One region of the Pseudoalteromonas sp. MMG022 genome, then DNA from elsewhere that is predicted to be linked to it. Evidence: predicted binding sites of a transcription regulator. Region 1 holds the regulator's gene; the other holds the start of a gene.
What was found. The regulator sigma-54, encoded in region 1, starts transcription at its own class of promoters, with help from an activator protein. The targets are predictions, from matches to a motif close to GTTGGCACGNNNNTNGNNT.
Positions count from the first base shown of each region.

Region 2: L1070_RS17645 (YggN family protein) is a predicted target of sigma-54. The motif match lies at 2,938-2,956, and genes of this name have one in related genera.

Region 1 is NZ_JAKFZQ010000004.1:97,313-115,141, reverse strand. It holds gene murA (UDP-N-acetylglucosamine 1-carboxyvinyltransferase) at 1-768, opposite strand, end outside; gene ibaG (BolA family iron metabolism protein IbaG) at 779-1,036, opposite strand; gene L1070_RS04975 (STAS domain-containing protein) at 1,042-1,341, opposite strand; gene L1070_RS04970 (ABC transporter substrate-binding protein) at 1,328-2,011, opposite strand; gene mlaD (outer membrane lipid asymmetry maintenance protein MlaD) at 2,011-2,556, opposite strand; gene mlaE (lipid asymmetry maintenance ABC transporter permease subunit MlaE) at 2,573-3,352, opposite strand; gene L1070_RS04955 (ATP-binding cassette domain-containing protein) at 3,349-4,191, opposite strand; gene L1070_RS04950 (calcium/sodium antiporter) at 4,373-5,332, shown strand; gene L1070_RS04945 (KpsF/GutQ family sugar-phosphate isomerase) at 5,344-6,315, shown strand; gene lptC (LPS export ABC transporter periplasmic protein LptC) at 6,421-6,975, shown strand; gene lptA (lipopolysaccharide transport periplasmic protein LptA) at 6,965-7,492, shown strand; gene lptB (LPS export ABC transporter ATP-binding protein) at 7,495-8,220, shown strand; gene L1070_RS04925 (RNA polymerase factor sigma-54) at 8,279-9,796, shown strand; gene hpf (ribosome hibernation promoting factor) at 9,824-10,111, shown strand; gene ptsN (PTS IIA-like nitrogen regulatory protein PtsN) at 10,114-10,566, shown strand; gene rapZ (RNase adapter RapZ) at 10,585-11,430, shown strand; gene L1070_RS04905 (HPr family phosphocarrier protein) at 11,435-11,707, shown strand; gene mgtE (magnesium transporter) at 11,884-13,242, shown strand; gene pmbA (metalloprotease PmbA) at 13,278-14,627, opposite strand; gene yjgA (ribosome biogenesis factor YjgA) at 14,757-15,281, shown strand; gene tldD (metalloprotease TldD) at 15,344-16,783, opposite strand; gene L1070_RS04880 (carbon-nitrogen hydrolase family protein) at 16,776-17,603, opposite strand; gene L1070_RS04875 (YhdP family protein) at 17,651-17,829, opposite strand, start outside.
Region 2 is NZ_JAKFZQ010000024.1:55,651-59,940, forward strand. It holds gene L1070_RS17625 (iron-containing alcohol dehydrogenase) at 1-885, opposite strand, end outside; gene L1070_RS17630 (LysR family transcriptional regulator) at 1,067-1,933, shown strand; gene L1070_RS17635 (glutathione peroxidase) at 1,974-2,456, shown strand; gene L1070_RS17640 (hypothetical protein) at 2,500-2,682, opposite strand; gene L1070_RS17645 (YggN family protein) at 2,995-3,792, shown strand; gene L1070_RS17650 (PLP-dependent aminotransferase family protein) at 3,832-4,290, opposite strand, start outside.

The DNA of each region.
Region 1 (17,829 bases):
ATCGGTGTTGGTGCACAAGACCTCGCCTTGAGCCATCGCAGCGGCGACTAGGAAAGTACCTGTTTCAATTCTATCTGGTAGAATTTTATGCTCGCCTCCAGCGAGCTTGTCGACGCCTTGTATCTCGATACGACTGGTGCCAGCACCTGTTATCTTAGCGCCCATCGCTCTCAAGCAGTCAGCTAAGTTCGTTATCTCTGGCTCGCGTGCTGCGTTTTCCAGTATGGTCGTTCCATCAGCCAACGTTGCAGCCATCAATAGATTTTCTGTTGCCCCCACGCTGACCGTTTCCATATAAATCTCAGCGCCCTTCAAACGTCCATCCACTTTTGCATTGATGTAGCCATTATCTACACTAATTTTTGCCCCCATACGCTCCAAACCGCTGATATGAATATCAACAGGACGCGCGCCGATTGCACAGCCCCCAGGCAATGAAACTTGCGCTTCGCCAAAACGCGCAAGCAAAGGTCCAAGGGCCAATACCGAAGCGCGCATTTGCTTTACTAATTCATATGGCGCGAGCACTTTGTCAACGGAACGACCATCAACAAACAGGATATCACCTTGCCACTTAACCCCCGCACCAAGTGTTTTTAATAATGCTTCTGTTGTACCTATATCCCTCAGTTGTGGAACATTGGAAAAGCGGCTTTCACCGTCTGCAAGTAGTGCAGCAAATAGAATAGGAAGCGCCGCATTTTTGGCGCCAGATATAGTGACCTCACCCGCTAAAGTGGTGCCCCCTTGGATAACAAACTGATCCATCGTGACTCCGTTATTGCGGTAGAATAAATTTGCGTTCTCTTTGCCACTCCGTTGGCGTAAATGCTTTGATGCTTACGGCATGAATCGTGCCGTCAGAGATTGTTCCCATCAACGGACCATATACTAGCTGTTGCTTTTTAACGCGGCTTAACCCGTCAAAACACTCTCCAACTGCTATCACCTCATAGTGATTTCCATTGGCTTTAACGATCACTTCTTGCAGTGACAATGCGTCTCTTAATAAAGTTTCGACTTGGTTTGTTTCCATTAGACTCACTCAAATAAGTTCGATACCTGACCCAACGCCATTAAATTATGGAGTTGTTCAGGCACATTTTTAAGCTCAAGGCGTTTGCCTTGGCTCTGTAATTTACCTAGGGAGTGAATTAACCAAGCTAAGCCCGCCGTGTCAACCCTAGAGACCTCAGAAAGGTCAAAATAACGTACCGACTGAACGTTTTCTATCTGCTGGTTAAGAAGGCGTTCATTCACTAAGCTGTTCCTAGTTAATTCACCACAAATACGGACAAGTTCGTCGTCAAGCTTCACAAACTCTACTTTATTTGTTGCCATCATCCCCCCTAAACTGGACAGGTAAACGGCTTTTCTTATCGAGTAGGTCAATTACATGTGCAATGCCTTGTTGGCGTAAAATACCATGTAGTTCTGTTTGTTTGGCATCCAATAAACTAATACCTTCTGCCATCATATCATACGCACGCCATTCATTATTTGAGTCTCTACGCACTTTAAAGTCGATTTTAATATCAGGTTTACCTTCCTCAACGATTGTGGTCTTCACGATAGCAACCTGGTCGTCTGTAAACTCTTTCGCGGCGCCAAACTCAACATTTTGATTGGTGTACTGAGTGAATACACCTGCGTAAGTGGCTACCAAATAGTTCTTAAAGACTTCAATAAATTGCTTAACATGTTCAACGGCCTGAGCTTTTTCTTCCTTATCAGTGATATTTCTGACCTTTTGGATATAGCTACCCAATACTCTGTAGGCGGCATATTTATAATCGATATATGGCAATAGCTCTTCTTCGACGATGATGCGAAGATGTTCTTTGTTCTGCTGTATAATCGCTTGGTCCTTTGTAATACGCTTGAATGTATTGTCAGCCACTTGCTGGACCATTTTATACGGGTCCTGCATATTCACCGTATCATTTGCGTATGTCGTGCTGCTGCAAATCAATAGTGCAGCAACGAAAAGAAATCCTACTATCGCACGCATTATTCGCTACCTTGATTAAATAAAAACTGTCCAATCAACTCTTCTAATACTAGTGCTGATTTAGTGTCAGTGATCAAATCACCATTTTTAAGTGCCTTACTCTCAACACCAAAAAGCGCTTCAAGTTCCGTATCACTGTCTCCTGTCACTTCATTACCTAAGCAGGTTTGCTTTGCAGAGTCTGAAGCAATAACAGGAGAAATGCCAAGATACTGCTCACCCAATATTCCTGAAGTAAGGATAGATACTGAAGTTGTATCAGAGAACTGACACTCATAACTTGCATCGATACTCATAGATACCACTGGAACAAACTCTTGTGGGTGAATACTTATCCCTTCCACGCGGCCAATCACGACCCCACCTACTTTGATTGGCGCTCGAGTTTTTAATGACCCTATATTTTCAAACTTAGCGTTCAATGTGTAAGTTTCACCATTACCACTAATACCTGTGTTTGCAACTTTTAGTGCCAGTACTGCAAATGCTGCAACACCCAATGCGACAAACAAGCCAACCAATATTTCTATATTCCGTGTATTCATTTGTTTTTAAAACCTTTTAACCTGAAAACATCACAGCAGTCAGTAAGAAATCAAACCCTAATACTGCCAATGAAGAATGGACTACCGTTTCAGTCGTTGCCTTACTGATCCCTTCCGACGTCGGGATACAATCGTAACCTTTATACAGCGCTATCCAAGTCACGATCAGTGCAAATACAAAGCTTTTGATCATGCCATTTAATATGTCTTTTTCGAACGAGACTTGAGATTGCATAATTGACCAAAAACTGCCTGCATCAACACCCAACCAATCAACGCCCACTAAATGCGCACCGAGAATTGCCACTGCAGAAAAAATCAATGCAAGTATCGGCATACTTATGAAACCAGCCCAAAATCGCGGTGAGATCACACGACGCAGCGGATCGATAGCCATCATTTCTAAACTGGAGAGTTGCTCTGTCGCTTTCATAAGACCGATTTCGGCAGTTAGCGCACTTCCAGCCCGCCCTGCAAATAATAGCGCCGTTACTACGGGACCTAGTTCACGTAATAAGCTTAACGCCACAAGAGGCCCTAAACTATCTTCCGCGCCATAACCGACCAATACGGTATATCCTTGCAGCGCTAATACCATGCCAATAAATAGCCCGGAAACCATGATAATCAAAAGCGACTGATGACCTACCATATACAGTTGGCGCACCAACAATGCAGGCCCTTTACGAAAATTAGGCAATCTGAGCAAAGCGCCGAATAACATTTGTGTTGCCCGGCCCAGCGAAGCAAATCGACTTAATGTCTTATGTCCAATTGCTTGAAACAAATCGATCACTGCAGACCCCCAGTTAGAAGCTCTTCTTCATAGCGTTGTGCCTTGTAATGAAATGGTACTGGGCCATCTGAAAGACCTTGTAAAAACTGCTGTACCAGCGGGGATTCATGCTCTTGCATTTGTGCAGGCGTACCACTGCCAATTACACCTTGCTCTGCGATAATCACCACATGATCAGCAATGCTCAATACTTCATTGACATCATGTGTCACAATCAATGAAGACAGTCCCAATACTTCATTGAGTGATTTGATTAGTTTGACTAATACACCCATAGAGATTGGATCTTGGCCAGCAAAAGGTTCATCATACATGATAAGCTCAGGGTCAAGTGCGATTGCGCGAGCCAAAGCAGCGCGCCTTGCCATGCCGCCTGATAATTCTGATGGCATTAAGTCTTTTGCTCCTCGTAAGCCAACCGCCTGTAGCTTCATTAGTACGACTAGCCTAATAAGGTCTTCACTCAACTGCGTATGCTCGCGCAGCGGAAAAGCAACATTATCGAACACCGACATGTCCGTAAACAGTGCACCGCTTTGAAACAACATACTCATTTTCGTTCGAGTATCGTACAAAGCTTTACGCGACATGCTAGGAATGCTGTGTCCTTCGAATAAAATATCTCCGTTATCTGGCTTTAGTTGACCACCAATCAGGCGTAACATAGTTGTTTTCCCGATCCCACTTGGGCCCATAATCGCGGTTATTTTTCCTTTTGGTACGGAGAAACTCATGTTTTTATAGATGATCCTATCACCCCGTGTGAAAGTCACATCCTTGATTTCTACAATTGCTTGCGACAAGCCGCTCTCCACATCTACTTTTGCTAATGGTGCCATAATACGATTTTTTGCTCTGTGAAGGAAAAAAGTTTTCGTAATTTTTTGTAATATAAAATGTCTGACCTGAACCTGAATACGCAGCAAACAGGCAATCAAATCGCCTCTTTTACTTATACTTTTGCGAGGGCATTTGTTACTATTTGCGCCATTGTAACTTAATCAATCGGCTTCACTTTTTATGGTTTTATCATTTGGTATTCTGATTCTCGGGTTTGTCGCATTAGTATGGAGCGCCGATCGCTTCGTTTTCGGTGCTGCGGCGCTTGCGCGTAATTTCGGTGTTCCTACACTGATTGTTGGTCTCACCATCGTAGCGATGGGTTCATCGGCCCCTGAGATGATGGTTGCAGCTCAGGCAGCATTTGCTGATAAAACCGATACAGCCGTTGGTAACGCGGTCGGGTCAAATATCGCGAATATTTTATTGGTACTGGGTATCACCGCATTACTTCGTCCCTTATCGGTCAGCTCCGGAATATTGAAACGAGAAATGCCTTTGTTGGTTTTAGTATCGCTGGCAGCATGGCTTATTGTTAGCGATGATCACTTTAGCTTTTTTGAAGGCGCCGCATTATTAGTAGGATTTATCGTATTTCTACTCACCTTGATCATTATCACAAAAAAAAGTGGCAACAGTAATGACCCACTGATCAATGAAGCCTGTGAAGAGGTGCCTAATGACGTACCGACAAGCAAAGCCTTACTATGGCTAATCGTCGGCATGGTATTGCTCCCTGTCAGCTCTGGATATTTAGTTGATGCTGCGGTTGATATTGCAAAATATTTTGGCATGAGTGACCTGCTGATCGGTCTCACAATTATCGCCATAGGCACAAGTTTACCTGAGCTCGCAGCCTGCGTAGCTGGTGTTTTAAAGCAAGAAGATGACCTTGCACTTGGTAATATTATTGGCTCTAATATATTCAATATATTGGCCGTGCTGTCTATTGCTGGCATTATTAATCCCGCGAACATTGATAGCAATATCGCCAACCGCGATATTTACATCATGTTAGGTGCAACTTTAGCATTGGTTTTCATGAGTCTGAGTTTTACTGGAACGCGTCGCATTAACCGCTTTGAAGGTGGCCTTTTACTCGCAGCGTTTATTGGCTATATGTACTACATAATTACCTAGGATCCACTTTCATGTTATCGAAGCAGTTTATTGATACCGCTCAGCGAGTTATTGAGATAGAACAGCAAGCCATCACCGAAATTGGCCAGTATATTGACACGCACTTTGCAAGCGCCTGTCAGGCTATTTTTGATTGTCAGGGCCGCACTATTGTTATCGGTATGGGAAAGTCGGGACACATTGGTAACAAAATCGCTGCAACATTTGCAAGTACAGGCACGCCGGCATTTTTTGTTCACCCAGGAGAAGCAAGCCACGGCGACTTGGGTATGATCACCAAACAGGATGTTGTATTGTTGATCTCAAACTCAGGTGAAACAAGTGAAGTTTTGAATATTATTCCCGTGATAAAACGTATTGGTGCAAAAATAATTACGATGACGGGTAACCCTCTTTCTTCAATGGCAAAACTATCTGACATTCACCTCAATATTGCCATTTCAAAAGAAGCTTGCCCACTTGGTCTAGCACCAACAGCCAGCACCACTGCAACGCTTGTTATGGGTGATGCACTGGCCGTTGCGTTACTCGAAGCGAAGGGCTTTACCGCCGATGATTTTGCACTGTCACATCCAGGTGGCTCTTTGGGCAAACGTTTATTGCTGACGTTAAATGAAATCATGCACAAAGATGAACAAGTCCCGATTGTTTCATATACAAGTACGATTAAAGATGCGCTTTTTGAAATGTCAGCAAAAGGGCTCGGTATGACCACCGTTGTAAATGAGCACAATGAACTAATTGGTATTTTCACTGATGGAGATTTGCGACGTATTATCGAGCAACGGGTTGATTTACACCACACACCGATTCACAAAGCAATGACGGTGAACTGCACAACAGCAAAAGCTGATATGCTAGCCGCAGAGGCTTTAAATATCATGGAAACTAAACGAATCAATGGCTTGGTTGTCATAGATGACTATAACCGCCCTATTGGCGCACTCAACACTCAAGATTTGCTTCGCGCAGGGGTGCTTTAACATGGAGATATCTGTGACAACAGAGTGTCATTCATTATTTATTCATCAAACGCATTTTAGTTTGAGGTACAGCGTAACGCTGCGACCACGTTTTGGAAACTTGTAATGAGTAGCAGTCGAGCCATTTTGCTTATTATTTTTGTCATATCAATGACTTGGCTTTGGTACCCCTATCTAACACAGGAAACCCCAAAAACGAGTAAACAGAGTGACATAATTGCGAAACCAGATTATATCGCAACTGAGTTACAACAAACCTCATATAATGAGGCTGGCGTCAGAACTTACACGGTCACGGCTGTTAAAATGGAGCTATATCAAGAACTTGGATTTAGCCACTTTACTGCGCCGGTATTTAACTTGTATAACGGCTCACAAAGCTGGCTGATTTCTTCCCAAGAGGCCACTTTGTATGAAAATAATACGCTGATGTTAGAAGGAAATGTAGAAGCTCAAAATCTTACGACGGGTGCGATGATCTCGTTGATTAAAGCAGACAATATACGCGTTGAAATAAATGAGCGACTAATGCAGTCGGAACGACCAGTTGAAATTACTGGACCGAGTTTAAAGATTACAGGCAAAGGTCTCTATGCCGATTTAAACACCGATATAATTGAATTAATAAACCATACTCGAACTATTTATTATGACCAATAAATTATTATTTACTGTAACCTTGCTTGGGTTGCTCCTATGCCACAGCGTTAACGCGCAGCAAAATAAGACGACCAGTGAGGTTTCCATCAAAGCGGGTAAGCAACAAGCCATGCTAAAAACCAATATTGGCATATTTGAACAGAATGTCGAAATCATTCATGGCAACCGTAAAATCAATGCCGACAGATTAGAAGTTCATCGCCGAGAAGAATTAGGCGATAATAAACAACTCCTCGTAGCAACGGGCAACCCTGCTCGCTTTATTGAAAAGCAGCTAGATGGAACTGAACTTACCGCCAGCGCGCTGGAAATCCGTTATGATGTTGCTAATCGTACTTTGGTCATCAAAGGCAATGCCTCTATCAACCAGTCTGGACAGATTATTCAAGCTCAGTCAATCACCTACGACATGGACAAACAACTGATCAGTGCTGAGCGAGGTGAACAGGATAACGCTCGAGTACACACCATTCTTGTACCTGAGAAGAAATCAAAAAAACCAGACCAAGGTAAGTAATTATGAGCGTATTGACCGCAACGGCTCTGGCAAAGAGCTACAAGGGCAGACAAGTTGTCAAAAACGTTAGCCTAAGCGTAGAAGCGGGTAGCATAGTCGGTTTACTCGGTCCAAATGGTGCTGGAAAAACAACGAGCTTTTACATGATTGTTGGCCTTGTTCCAAGTGACCATGGCACGGTTTGTATTAACGATCATGATATTACGCTATTGCCTATGCATAACCGAGCCCGCCTTGGTATAGGTTATTTACCGCAGGAATCATCTATTTTTAGAAAGCTAACAGTGTACCAAAACTTGATGGCAATTCTAGAAACGAGGAACTCACTAAACAAAGAAGCCCGAGAGCAGGTTTTAAACGAGTTATTGGATGAGTTCAACATCCAGCATATTCGTGACAGTTTAGGTATGGCTTTATCTGGAGGTGAGCGCCGTCGTGTTGAAATTGCTCGCGCTTTAGCCGCAAATCCAAAATTTATCCTCCTAGATGAGCCTTTTGCTGGTGTTGATCCCATTTCAGTGTTAGATATAAAGAAAATAATCGAACATTTAAAAAATAGAGGTATCGGTGTACTTATTACCGATCACAATGTTCGAGAAACCCTTGATGTATGTGAAAAAGCCTACATAGTATCACATGGTGAACTGATCGCATCTGGGACGCCTGAACATGTTTTGGCGGATCAAACAGTAAGAGATGTCTACCTTGGTGAACAATTCAGGCTATAGTTAATATACGCTTGGTCACAACAATAAAATAGAGAATAAGAAGGATTGTTAAAGGTACATGAGGCAATCGTTACAGCTGCGCATGGGGCAGCAACTTACCATGACACCGCAATTACAGCAGGCCATTCGTTTGCTGCAATTGAGTACGCTGGATCTACAACAAGAAATTCAAGAAGCGCTGGATAGCAACCCCCTTCTTGAAATAGAAGAGTCTGATTCCGATTCTGAGCTTGATAGTGATGCTCAAGAAAAAAATGGTAAAGATAATAGCCAGGACGATGCAAGCCAAGATCAGGACACCTATGAAGCAGAGGCCGTTAGCGACTATGAAATGGACTCTGATGCGGCGCTGAGCAAAGATACCGTCAGCGATGAATTGGCCATGGATGTTACTTGGGATGAGTACATGAGTGCCGCCCCTGCAGCCAGCAGCGGCCCTATGCCTGAAGACGAAACCGTTTATCAAGGCGAAACCACTGAAACCCTTCATGAATACTTAATGTGGCAACTTGAGCTCACTCCTTTTAGTCCAACGGATCATGGCATCGCTGTCGCAATCGTAGAGGCAATTGATGATAACGGTACTCTGACACTGAGCACCGAAGATATTCTAGAGAGCCTTAATGACGGCAATACTGAAGAGCTTATTGAACTTGATGAAGTAGAAGCAGTACTAAAGCGTATTCAATTGTTCGACCCAGTCGGTATTGGTGCACGCAGTTTGCAAGAGTGTCTCTGCATTCAGTTAAACCAATTTGACCCAAAAACAACACCTTGGCTCCAAGAAACCAAAATGATACTCAACGAGCACATTGATCTTTTAGCGAGCCGAGATTATCGCACCTTGATGAAAAAGACCAAGCTCAAGGAAACTGAGCTCAAAGAAATTATGACGTTGATTCATTCGCTCAATCCAAAACCCGCAGCGAGTATTATTCGGGAAGAGTCAGAATATGTAATCCCAGATGTATCAGTTAAAAAAGTCAAAGGTCGCTGGGTTGTTGAGTTAAATCCCGATTGTATGCCAAAAATCAGAGTGAATGATCACTACGCGGCAATGTCACGCTCAGTGAAATCCAGCACAGACAGTCAGTTTATACGCTCACATCTTCAAGAAGCTAAATGGTTCATTAAAAGCTTAGAAAGCAGAAATGAAACTTTAATGAAAGTTACTAATTGCATTGTGCAACAACAACAGGCATTCTTTGAACATGGCCCTGAAGCAATGCGGCCTATGGTGTTAAATGATGTAGCTGAAATGGTAGAGATGCACGAGTCAACCATCTCTCGAGTTACGACTCAAAAGTATATGCATACACCTAGGGGCATTTTTGAGTTGAAATACTTCTTCTCAAGCCATGTGAGTACAGAAAACGGAGGAGAGTGTTCATCCACTGCGATTCGAGCACTTATCAAAAAGCTAGTAGCTGCAGAAAATACCGCGAAACCATTAAGCGATAGTAAAATAGCAGATATCCTAGCAGAGCAAGGAATAAAGGTGGCCCGACGCACCATAGCCAAATATCGGGAGTCGTTAGCCATTCCACCGTCCAATCAGCGTAAGAGCTTGATTTAGACGTAATACCAAAGAAGGAAAATGCTTATGCAACTAAATTTAACTGGTCGTCATGTAGAAATCACTGATTCATTAAGAGACTATGTAACCAACAAGTTTGCGAAGCTGGAAAGGCATTTTGATCACATCAACAATGTACATGTGATCTTAGATGTTGAAAAGCTGGTCCAAAAGGCCGAAGCCACTTTACACGTCAATGGTGGAGAGTTATTTGCATCAACGGAACATCAAGATATGTATGCTGCGATCGATGGCCTTATCGATAAGTTAGATCGCCAAGTAATTAAACACAAAGAGAAGCTTACTCGACACTAATCATGAAATTAAGCTCACTTATCAATAAGGACTGCAGTAAAGCTGCGGTCCTTTTTAATAGCAAAAAACGGGTTCTCGAATACATCAGTGAGTTAGCGCATGAACAACTCCCAGAGCTAAGCCAACATGACATACTAAATGCATTGATGAGCCGAGAAAAATTGGGGAGTACTGGTATTGGTAAGGGCATCGCAATCCCTCATGGCCGAATCGAGGGTATCGACGAAGTTACCGCTATGTTACTCGTAAATCAGCAAGGAATCCCTTTCGATGCCATTGATAACCGTCCCGTCGATATATTTCTCGCACTGATAGTCCCAGATGGTGATAATCAACAGCACTTGAAAACCCTTGCAGCCATTGCCGAAAAGCTAAATAATAAAGAATTCTGTAAACAACTGCGCAATGCTGGCAATGATGAGGAACTTTATGCCATTATTGCTTCAGCAGACTAGGTTACCAAAGGGAGCATAATGGAACTAATCATCATTAGCGGTCGTTCCGGTTCTGGAAAATCCGTTGCCTTACGTGTACTCGAAGATTTGGGGTATTACTGTGTTGATAACATTCCTGTTAATCTACTGCCCTCACTAGTGCGCAGCGTATCTGACAATTACGATAAAATAGCCGTCAGTATTGATGTACGCAACCTGCCAAAAGAGCAACAAGACTTTAATGATATACTTGAGTACTTACCGGGTTTTGCAAACCCAATGTTGTTTTACCTTGATAGTGACGACAATACACTCATCAGACGCTTTTCCGAAACTCGCCGCCTGCATCCGCTATCAATACATGATCTGCCCTTAGATTTAGCAATAAAAGCAGAAAAAAAACTACTTGATGTACTCACCACTCGTGCAGATGTCCTGATAGACACCACAGATTTGAGTGTTCACCAACTCGCAGAAACCATTCGAGAGCGAATTTTAGGTAAGAAAGATAAACAACTTATCGTTACATTTCAATCATTTGGGTTTAAGCATGGCATACCTAAAGAGGCTGACTTTGTTTTTGACGCACGCTTTTTGCCAAACCCTCATTGGGAACCCGAGCTCAAGCCATTGACCGGTTTAGATCAACCCGTAAAAGACTACTTGGCAAGTCACAGCATTGTGCAAAAATTTACATGGCAAATTCAAACTTTCGTGCAAACTTGGCTACCCCACCTTGAGCGCAACAACCGTAGTTATTTAACCATCGCTATCGGTTGTACAGGTGGACAACATCGCTCTGTCTATCTAGCACAAACCATTGGTGAGAGCTTTGCACGTACGCACCCAAACATTAAAATCCGCCATAGAGAACAAGATACCTGATATTATGCGTTGTGAAGATACTTTCTTAATTCAGAATAAATGTGGATTACATGCCAGAGCCGCGTCAGTACTCGCACAGTTAGCAGTGAAGTTCGATGCACAAATTACTCTATACCAAGATGATAAATCTGCCGATGGCAACAGTGTGCTTGCATTGCTACTACTAGAAAGTAGCCAAGGCAAAGAGGTTAAAGTCGTTTGTGACGGACCAGATGCGCAGGGAGCACTTCAAGCGATTGGTGAGCTAATTGCCCAAAAGTTTCATGAGCAAGAATAAGTTAGCAGGCTTATACTCTATATAAAAACCACTTAGATACTTGGTAAGCAGGCAGAATTTACGTTAAACTCTTAGGCAATGAGTTGTGCCTGACTTTCTCTGTCATACCTTAGCTGGCTCTTCAGCTTCTCCTTAAGGCACTGCGTTAAAATAACAACAGTATTTGAAGGAAGCCTATGCCTGAAGCCCTTGAACAAGACTATACACTGCAACAACTGCAACAAGTAACGCAGGCTTTAAATAGTGGACAGTTTGTTCAAGTCAGACGCATTTTGGCTGAAACTGCACCGTGTGATACTGCACTACTGCTAGAGTCCTCTCCACACAAGGTTCGTCGCCAACTTTGGCAACTGGTCGACCCAGATATTCAAGGTGATGTACTAGAAGAGCTATCGGAAGATGTTCGTCTTAGTATCATCGTCCAGATGGAACCTGAGCTCATCGCCGCCGCCACCGAAGATATGGATGACGATGACCTTGGGGAAGTACTGAGAAGCTTGCCTGAAACCGTCTACCAAGATGTGGTCGGTGCGATGGATGCCCAAGATAGAGAGCGTGCAACTCAAGCTCTATCTTATCAGGAGCGCTCAGCCGGTGCCTTGATGAACACCGATACCGTTACCATTCGTCCAGACGTCTCGTTAGATGTGGTGCTAAGATACCTAAGGCTCAGAGGCGAACTGCCAGATGGTACCGACGATCTCTATGTGGTTGATAAAGACAACTGCTTTATTGGTGCTTTATCACTTAACAGCTTGCTGACAAACTCACCAGATCAGCTGGTCCGTGATTTGATGGACACTGATAAAGAATCTATTCCTATCACCATGGAAGAAAAAGAAGTGGCACAACTATTTGAACGCCACAATTGGATTTCTGCTGCTGTAGTTGACGATAATGCGCATTTGTTAGGTCGTATCACCATTGACGATATCGTTGATGTTATTCGTGAAGATGCCGAGCACAGCCTGATGAGCATGGCTGGTCTTGATGATGAAGAAGATACCTTCGCACCGGTGTTCAAAAGTTCGAAACGTCGTTCTATCTGGTTGGGGATCAACTTACTTACGGCTCTTTTAGCGGCTTTTGTTGCCAGCTTCTTTGAAAGTACCCTCGATATTCTGCCATTTTTGGCAGTACTCAATGGAATAGTTCCTAGTATGGGTGGCGTCGCTGGGAGTCAAACATTAACTTTGGTTATTCGCGGTATTGCCTTAGGCCATATTAACCAAACTAACCAACGATTTATTCTCGGTAAAGAGCTGGCCATCGGCGCGCTCAATGGTGTGTTATGGTCTATTCTCATTGCTGGCGTCGTTGCCTTGTGGCAGTGGGATTTTGTGTTGGGTGCTGTAATTGCTTTCGCTATGTTTATGAATTTACTCGCGGCTGGTATTGCAGGTGCGAGTATTCCTATTATTTTAAAACGCATGAACATTGACCCAGCATTAGCAGGGAGTGTGGTATTGACTACCGTCACAGATATTGTGGGCATTTTCGCCTTCTTAGGTACAGCGACCTGGTTCTTAATTTAGTCAGATATGGGGGCATCTACCCCCTTATCTACCTTTTAGGCTCCCGCCACTTGCATCGAGTCAATTAAAATCGACCCCGTTTGGACGCTGCCTCGATATTCAATGTCTCCACCGATTGCTTGAATGCCTTTGAACATGTCTGCCAAATTACCCGCTATGGTGATCTCACTGACAGGGTATTGGATTTGGCCATTCTCAACCCAGAACCCAGAAGCACCTCGGGAGTAATCGCCTGTGACGGTGCTTACTCCTTGCCCCATCAGCTCAGTGACCAACAACCCAGTTCCCATGGTTTTTAACAAGGCGTTGAGATCATCATGAGTTTGTTGTACCAACCAGTTGTGTATGCCTCCAGCATGTCCTGTCGCCGTCATTCCCAATCGGCGAGCAGCATAACTGGATAATAAATACGTTTGAAGTTCACCACCTTGAATAATTTCTCTATCCAATGTCTTCACCCCCTCGCTATCAAATGGACTAGAAGCTAAGCCTTTAGGTAGATGTGGTCTCTCAAATATGCTGACGCAAGGGTTAAATATCTGCTGACCTAACTTATCTAGCAAAAAGCTAGACTTACGATACAATGCGCCGCCACCAATCGCAGATACAAGATGACCAAACAAGCTGTTTGCTATATCTGCTCTAAAAATCACTGGCGTTCTCATCGTGTTTAGTTTTTGGCTGTTTAATTTGGCTAAGGTTGATTGCGCTGCTTCTAAACCTATTTCAGTGGCCGACTTCAGCCCTTGACGCTCACGAGAAACCGAAAATGCCGAGTCACGCTGCATTTGGCCACCATCTTTACCAATCACCATCGTGCTCAGGGTATGACGACTGCGTGGAAACCCCGCCAAAAAGCCGTGACTGTTACCATACACACGTAATCCTTGGTGACTGGCGAAACTTGCTCCATCCGAATTGACGATACGCTCATCTGCATTCAGCGCTGCTTTTTCTGCTTCTATACATAGTTCAATACCATGCTCGGGCGTCACCTCCCACGGATGAAACAAGTCCAAATCTGGTGGAGACATTTCTAGCAGCGCTTTGTCAGCGACACCATTACAAGGGTCGTCCGAGGTAAACTTGGCAATGTCTATGGCTTTTTCAACCACTGTTCTTATTGCCTTTGGACTTAAATCGGCGGTGGATGCGTTACCTTTGTGATTGCCCACATACACACATACACCTAAGCCACCATCTTGATTGAACTCAATGGTTTCAACTTCGCCCATACGAGTACAGATAGACAGACCTGAAGTGCTAGACATTGATGCTTCAGCACTCGTTGCCCCAAGCTTTTTCGCGTGGCTTAACGCCTCTGACACAGCTTGTTTTACTTCATCTATTTGTGTATAAATCGGGTGTTGCTGAGAATGTGCCATGCTCATTATCTCTTCAAAATAATCTTTATAATCTAATGCTAACACACATCTAAACTATCACCCCATTGAGAAAAAGCTTTTGTGTCACAAAATTGGTATACTTAGTACAAATCCGTTAAACCTGTGAATATCATGGCGAAGCAAAACAAACCGACCCCTGACGAAGAAATCATTTACGTATCGAAAAGCGAGCTCAAGCGCGATGCACAGCAATACCAACAGTTAGCGCAAGATCTCGCCAGTATGCCTAAAAAGCAGCGAGACAAACTCCCATTGAGTGATGATCTACTAGAAGCGATGGTAGTCGCTGACAAGATCCGCCAGAAGAGTGAGGCGTATAGACGCCATATCAACTACATTACTAAAACCTTACGTTTAACCGAAAATGTCGCTGACATTGAAGCTGCCATAGGTCTAATGCTGAATAAAAATAAGCAAGCTGATGTTATGCTTAATAAAATTGAATTAGTAAGAGATGATTTAATCCAACAAGGTGATAGTAAAATCAACGAACTGATAGATGAGTATCCTATGTTAGAACGCCAAAAAATGCGTCAGCTAGTGAGACAAGCCAGTAAAGAAGTGCAGGCAGAAAAGCCCGCTAAAAGTTATAAAGAGCTGTTCCAGTATCTCAAAGAAGCCATGATGCCTTGAGCGCATTAAAAAACCAGCAATATGCTGGTTTTTTAATGTCTTATTCTATCTTTGATAATGAATCAAGCCGTACCGCCTACGGTGATCTCGTCAATTTTAAGGCTAGGTTGTCCAACCCCAACAGGTACACTCTGACCGTCTTTACCACATACACCAACGCCACGGTCTAATTCCAAATCATTACCCACCATTGAAATTTTATTCATCACATCCGGACCATTCCCTATTAATGTAGCCCCCTTGATAGGCTGAGTAATTTTTCCATTTTCGATTAAATAAGCTTCAGAAGCCGAAAATACAAACTTGCCAGAGGTGATATCTACCTGTCCACCACCAAAGTTAGGAGCGTAAATACCTTTTTTCACACTACTGATAATATCGGCCTTCGTGTTGGCACCAGGCAACATATAGGTATTTGTCATGCGTGGCATAGGTAAATGTGCATATGATTCGCGACGACCATTGCCTGTTGGTGCAACCCCCATCAATCGCGCATTGAGTTTGTCTTGCATATAGCCTTTTAAAATACCGTTTTCTATCAACACATTATAACCTGCAGGTGTGCCTTCATCGTCCACATTTAACGATCCGCGACGGTTTGCCATGGTACCATCATCGATCACTGTACATAGGCTAGAGGCGACCTTTTCACCGACTTTGCCACTAAAAGCAGACGCGCCTTTACGGTTAAAGTCCCCTTCTAGGCCATGTCCAACGGCTTCGTGTAATAGTACACCAGGCCAACCCGCTCCTAGCACTACTGGCATGGTTCCAGCTGGTGCGTCCACAGCTTCTAAGTTAACTTTAGCTTGGCGAACCGCCTCTTGAGCATAACCCAGCCAACGAGGCTTCCCTTCAACCAACTCTTTAAAATAACCATAATCTAAACGGGCACCGCCCCCAGCACTGCCTCGCTCACGGCGACCGTTTTTTTCTAGTAGCACTGAACAACTCAGCCTGATTAGAGGGCGAATATCCGTTGCAAAAGTACCATCACTTGCTGCAATAAGCACTTCTTCATAAACAGCTGAAATTGAGCTGACCACTTGTTGTGCGTCGGGTGCCAGCTCTCGAATTGCATTTTCAACTTCCCTCAATAAATCTATTTTTGCTGCATCACTCATACTGGAAATGGGTTGGACAGGGGCAAACTGTTGGCGTACCACCTGTTCACTAAACACCTGAACCTTTTTATCTTCTCCCGCTTGCGCGATACTGCGTGCCGCCATAGCGGCTTTATCAAGCGCTTCGATATTAATGGCATCAGAATACGAGAAACCCGTTTTTTCACCTGCTACAGCTCTGACACCAACACCACGTTCAATGTTATAACTGCCCTCTTTCACCGAGCCATCTTCTAACACCCATGTCTCGTGGTGACTGGATTGAAAGTATAAATCGGCATAGTCTACTTTGTGCTGATGTATATAACTTAAAGTTTGCTCTAATTGCGCTCTATCTAACTGACTCTCGGCCAGCAAATGCTGTTCGACACTATTCATAAAACTCACTCTTAAATCTGTTGTGAACCTGTACCGGCATATCAGTGCGAAGCTTATGTAGCTGCGTTAAGTCCAGCTCTGCGCTAATCACCCCTAATTGTTGCTTTGCATCTGCCAAAACGTCACCCCATGGTGATAATATTAGGCTATGTCCGTAGGTTTTGCGGCCATTTTCATGTGTACCATATTGCGCCGGTGCTACCACAAAACATTGATTTTCTATCGCTCTGGCTTGGAGTAAAGGTAACCAATGTGCAGCCCCAGTCACCGTTGTAAATGCACTTGGCACCAGCAGTATTTCCGCCCCTAAATCGCGCATTGTTTGGTAAAGACCAGCAAAGCGTAGATCATAACATATACTCAAGCCTATTTTGCCGAACGGACTATCAACAACCACAACCTCATTACCTGCGATTGTAAAGCGAGACTCACGATAACCACCACTTCCATCTGCAACGTCAGCATCAAACAGGTGAATTTTGTTATAGCGCCCGACAACCTCTCCAGCTTCATTAAGTAAAAAACTCGCGGCATAATAGCCGTCTTCACTGCCCTTGGTCGCAATGGTGCCCGCACTGAGCCAAATGCGATAACGTCGACACAGCTCACCCAATCGTTCCAACCAATACTGATAGTGTTCAGCAAGTTGTAGCGACTGCTTGGCATCTTGCATAAACGCCAACCAACACTCCGGTAAACACACTAATGTCGGCTCGTTGAGATGGCTCTGCTCAAGCCACTGCTCTAACTGTCTAAAGTTTTGTTCAGGCTCCATTCCTGAACACATTTGTACCGCTATAACACGTGCATTAAATGGCATAATACCCACTCCAAAATATATGATGATGCAGCACAGTTTATAAACTGCTAGCCCGTCACAGGTTTAGGCTCAGGACGGTTCGTGGATTTGGGCTGCTCTGTTATGGCGGGTTTCTCGTCATCCACAGGTGGTTGATTTCTCGCAGCCTGAGGAATTTCAACCTCTCTACTTTTACGATCTATTTCTTTGACAACGGGTTCTTGCATTGTACCCGTCACTTTAAATT
Region 2 (4,290 bases), on a different contig from region 1:
CTCTTTTTGTTCCATCATCATACGTGGTAATACGATTGCCAAAGTTTGCGCATGATCCAGACCATAAACGGCTGTCAGCTCATGACCTATCATATGAGTACTCCAGTCCTGCGGTACACCCGCTCCGATCAGACCATTCAATGCCATCGTCGCGGACCACATTATGTTAGCTTTAACAGCGTAAGGCGCATCTTTAGCAAACACCTTCGGACCTTCCTCCATCAGCGTCATCAATAACCCTTCTGCAAAGCGGTCTTGTACTTTCGCATCAACGGGGTAAGTCAAATACTGCTCCATAGTATGTACAAACGCATCAACAACACCGTTGGCTAATTGGCGTGTCGGCAATGTGGTCATAACATTTGGGTCTAAGATGGCAAATTTAGGCTGTACCAGTGGGGTAGCAAACGGCAATTTATCATTGCTTTGCAGATTGGACACCACGCTAAAGCTATTTGATTCTGAGCCTGTTGCAGGCAAGGTCAATACCACACCAATTGGTAAAGCAGATTCAACTGGTGCACCTTTAGATAAAATCTCCCAAGGTTCACCCTCAAAACAAGCCGCAGCTGCTATGAATTTGCAGCCGTCAATCACCGAGCCACCACCAACAGCTAGAATGAAGTCATAGTTGTGTGCTTTAACAAGTTCCACAGCTTTCATACAGGTTTGATAACTCGGGTTTGGTTCAACTCCTTCAAATTCTCCCCAAACATGTTTTTCTAGTGCGCTTGCCACCTGCTCATAAATGCCATTACTTTTAATGCTACCACCGCCGTATACAACCAGTACTTTTGCGTCTAACGGAATATTGACCGCTAAAGTTGATATTTGCTGTTCACCAAAGTGAATATGTGTGGGATTAACAAAACTAAAATTTAGCATGCACTGCTCCATTGGTTAATTTTTTGCTGATAACACAGAGTACGTATCTGCTGTCATTGTCGATTGGCAGTGTATTAAAAAGTTAGCATCACAAAAAGCACTCCAAATAAAATACACTTTTGCCTCAGAGCAACAATAAAAGAGATATAATGAGATTATTTCCATTTTGGAGCTATTTATCGTGAGTTGGCAAGGTTTAGAAGTTTTCCTCACCGTTGTTGAACAGGGCAGTTTTAGCAAAGCAGCGGATAAGTTAGATGTCTCAGCATCATATATTAGCCGACAAGTACAACAGTTAGAGCAACGCTTGGGGACGGTGCTCATTCAGCGGACCACAAGAAGCCAAAACCTCACCGATGCAGGCCGCCAATACGCCACCAAACTCAAAGTCATTCAGCAAGAATTAGTGGACGCTACTAACCAAGTACAAGGGGTACAAAACACCCCCAAAGGCCCGATTCGTATTTCTGGTGCAGGAGATTTTGTCGCTAATCAGGTGGCGCCAAAAATCGCCGAGTTTTTAAAGCTCTACCCCGAAGTGAATGTCGACATTGATTTTAACAACCGTAATGTTGATCTCGTAGAGGAAGGGTTTGACCTGGCCATTCGTTTTGGCCTGCTACAAGACTCCAATTTAATTGCACGTAAGCTATACACCCGACCTATGACTTGGGTCGTAAGCCAGAACTATCAAGCTCAAAAGGGGATGATACGCCACCCTTATGATTTACAGAATCATAATTGTCTGACCGGTGCCCACGGTCGCTGGCGATTCATGATCTGTGAACAACTGGAGGAGATCAAAGTTTCTGGCAATTGGCGCAGCAACAATTCATATGCCTTGATCAATGCTTGTCTAGCTGGACTAGGCGTTGCCCATATGGCCAAAGATATTGTTCAACCGTATGTAGAGCGAGGCCAACTCAGCTATATTCTAGAGCCATTTCAAGTCAATGATGGCGCGACATGGTTGGTATATCCACGCAAGGATTTAATGCCTTATCGAGTTCGTTTGCTAATTGAGTTCTTACTCGATAGTTTCGCTTAAACGTGTTAGTTTTTTCTATCATTCAAGAGGATATCAAGCGATGCACCCATTTTATCAACTTTCTGCCAATACGTTACAAGGTCAGCCATTTGACTTTCAAGCACTGCAAGGCAAAGTGGTATTGATAGTCAATACTGCAAGCCAGTGTGGCTTAACGCATCAATATGAAGGACTACAAGCCCTACATGAAAAATACCAAGATCAAGGTTTGGTTATCATCGGCTTTCCATGTAATCAATTCGGTGGACAAGAGCCTGGTGATGCAAAACAAATACAGCAAGGCTGTTTGGTTAACTACGGTGTTGATTTTTTAATGATGGAAAAAGTTGATGTCAATGGTGACACCACTCACCCTGTTTATCAGTACCTTAAAGATGTTCTGCCGGGGCTTTTTGGGAAACGTATCAAATGGAACTTTAGTAAATTTTTAATTGCTCGCGATGGCCAGCCATTAAAACGTTTTGCACCGACAACCAAACCAGAGAAGCTTGTCCAATCAATTATAGGTGCGCTAAACGGCTAGCCTATTTGTGGCATTAAAAAGGAGGCCAACGCCTCCTTTTTAATTAATCAAGATAATCGAAATCATCTTCACCTAAATTTTTGCGCAAGCGCTTTTGTTCAAGATAGTCATCGAGCTTTTTCTTTACCTTTCGCTTTTGCTTATCATGCTGATTACGGCCGAGGTTTTCGTACTCGTCATCTACAAAATCATCATCAAGCGCATCATAAGAAAATGTCTTACCCACAACCCACTCCAATAAGTGTTAATAATAGTTACTTGGTGAAAGTGCGCTCACAATCGTGATCCCTTCACCTAAGTGAGTATTTAGCTGGAAATCTCAAATCTTGGAAGTGAGAGTTTTTTATCGTCTTAATAAAAATATTTAATCATTGTTGTAGTTTTAGTCAAACAAGCTAAATTATGGTCAAAAAGCAAAATTTGCTAACATCAAAAAAAACGCCAAAAAACAACAAACACCTGATATTAAAGACATTTAATTATTGGCATTAGATTTGAATAACCATTGGCGTATCTATCATAAGCAAGGATTTTCCACATGAAAAAATTAGTCTTGTTAGCAGCTTTATCTGTAAGTAGCACATCGTTTGCACACTCGCAGGCGGACGGCTCACACCTGCAGTTCAGCTCTGCCGACTGCAAAGTTAGTTTTCAAAATGATGTTCGTATCACGCCCGATGAGTTACTCATCACCAAAAGCAATGACCAAGGTAAATTGCGCATCACTGAGAGCGGCACAATATTTATCAACGGTGAGCAAATAGCACTCAATCATGATCAACAGCGCACGGTGATGAATTATGCTGACGAATTGCGTGGCAAATTACCTCAGGTTGCCAATATCGCCTTAGATGGTATTAAAGTAGCTGGTGTTGCTTTAGATGAAGTTGCTGCTGCATTCGAATTACAAGAGTTTGGCTCATTAAGTACTTTGCTAGAAGAGGTACAGGTAGAAGTACGTGATACCTTTTACCAACAAGGTGCGTTTATCATGGGTGAACAAGCCTTCAATGATTTTGGTAATAACTTTGAACAACAGTTTGAAGAGCGAATTGAGTCTGCAATTGAAGGAGCCATGATGGAGTCTATTGGCAGCATTCTGATGGCTGTTGGTTCACAAATGGTAAGCTCTGGCGGCGATATGGAGAAGTTTGAACAACGCATGGAAAATATGGGCCAGCAAATCGAGGAAAAAGTTGAGCTACAGGCTCGAAACATTGAGCAACAAGCCCACGCACTGTGTGACCAATTTGCGGTGATAGCACAGACTGAAAACCAGTTAAAAGAACAAGTCCCTGCTTTATCAGGTTATCAACTATTTACCTTGAAGCACTAACCACACATTTCTCTCCCTAAGTAGTCGGCCCTATGTCGACTATTTTTTTGCTTGTGTGACTAGTTGCCCAAGCTGTGCAATGGCATGCTCTGTTTTTTGATCCCATAGCACACCATAACTAATACGGATACAACTCCTGTACTTATCACTGGCACTGAATAGCGCTCCAGGTGCAATACTGATCCCATGTGATAGAGCCAGATGAAATAACTTGGTGCCATCATATTGAGCACCCAGATCTAACCATAAAACACACCCTCCTTTTGGTTCACTCACGCGCACAAAATCAGGAAGGTGCTGACGCAGCGCCATCATCATACGCTCTTTTGCCACCAGCAAACGCTTACGCAAGAGCTTTAAATGACGATCGTATTCACCACAGGCCAAATAATCAGCCAAGACCCACTGGTTCATTAATGATGATGAACAGCTAAATGCACGCTTCAACCTCTTTGCGGGGCCTATAACCTGTGGCGCTATAAGCCAGCCGATTCGGTA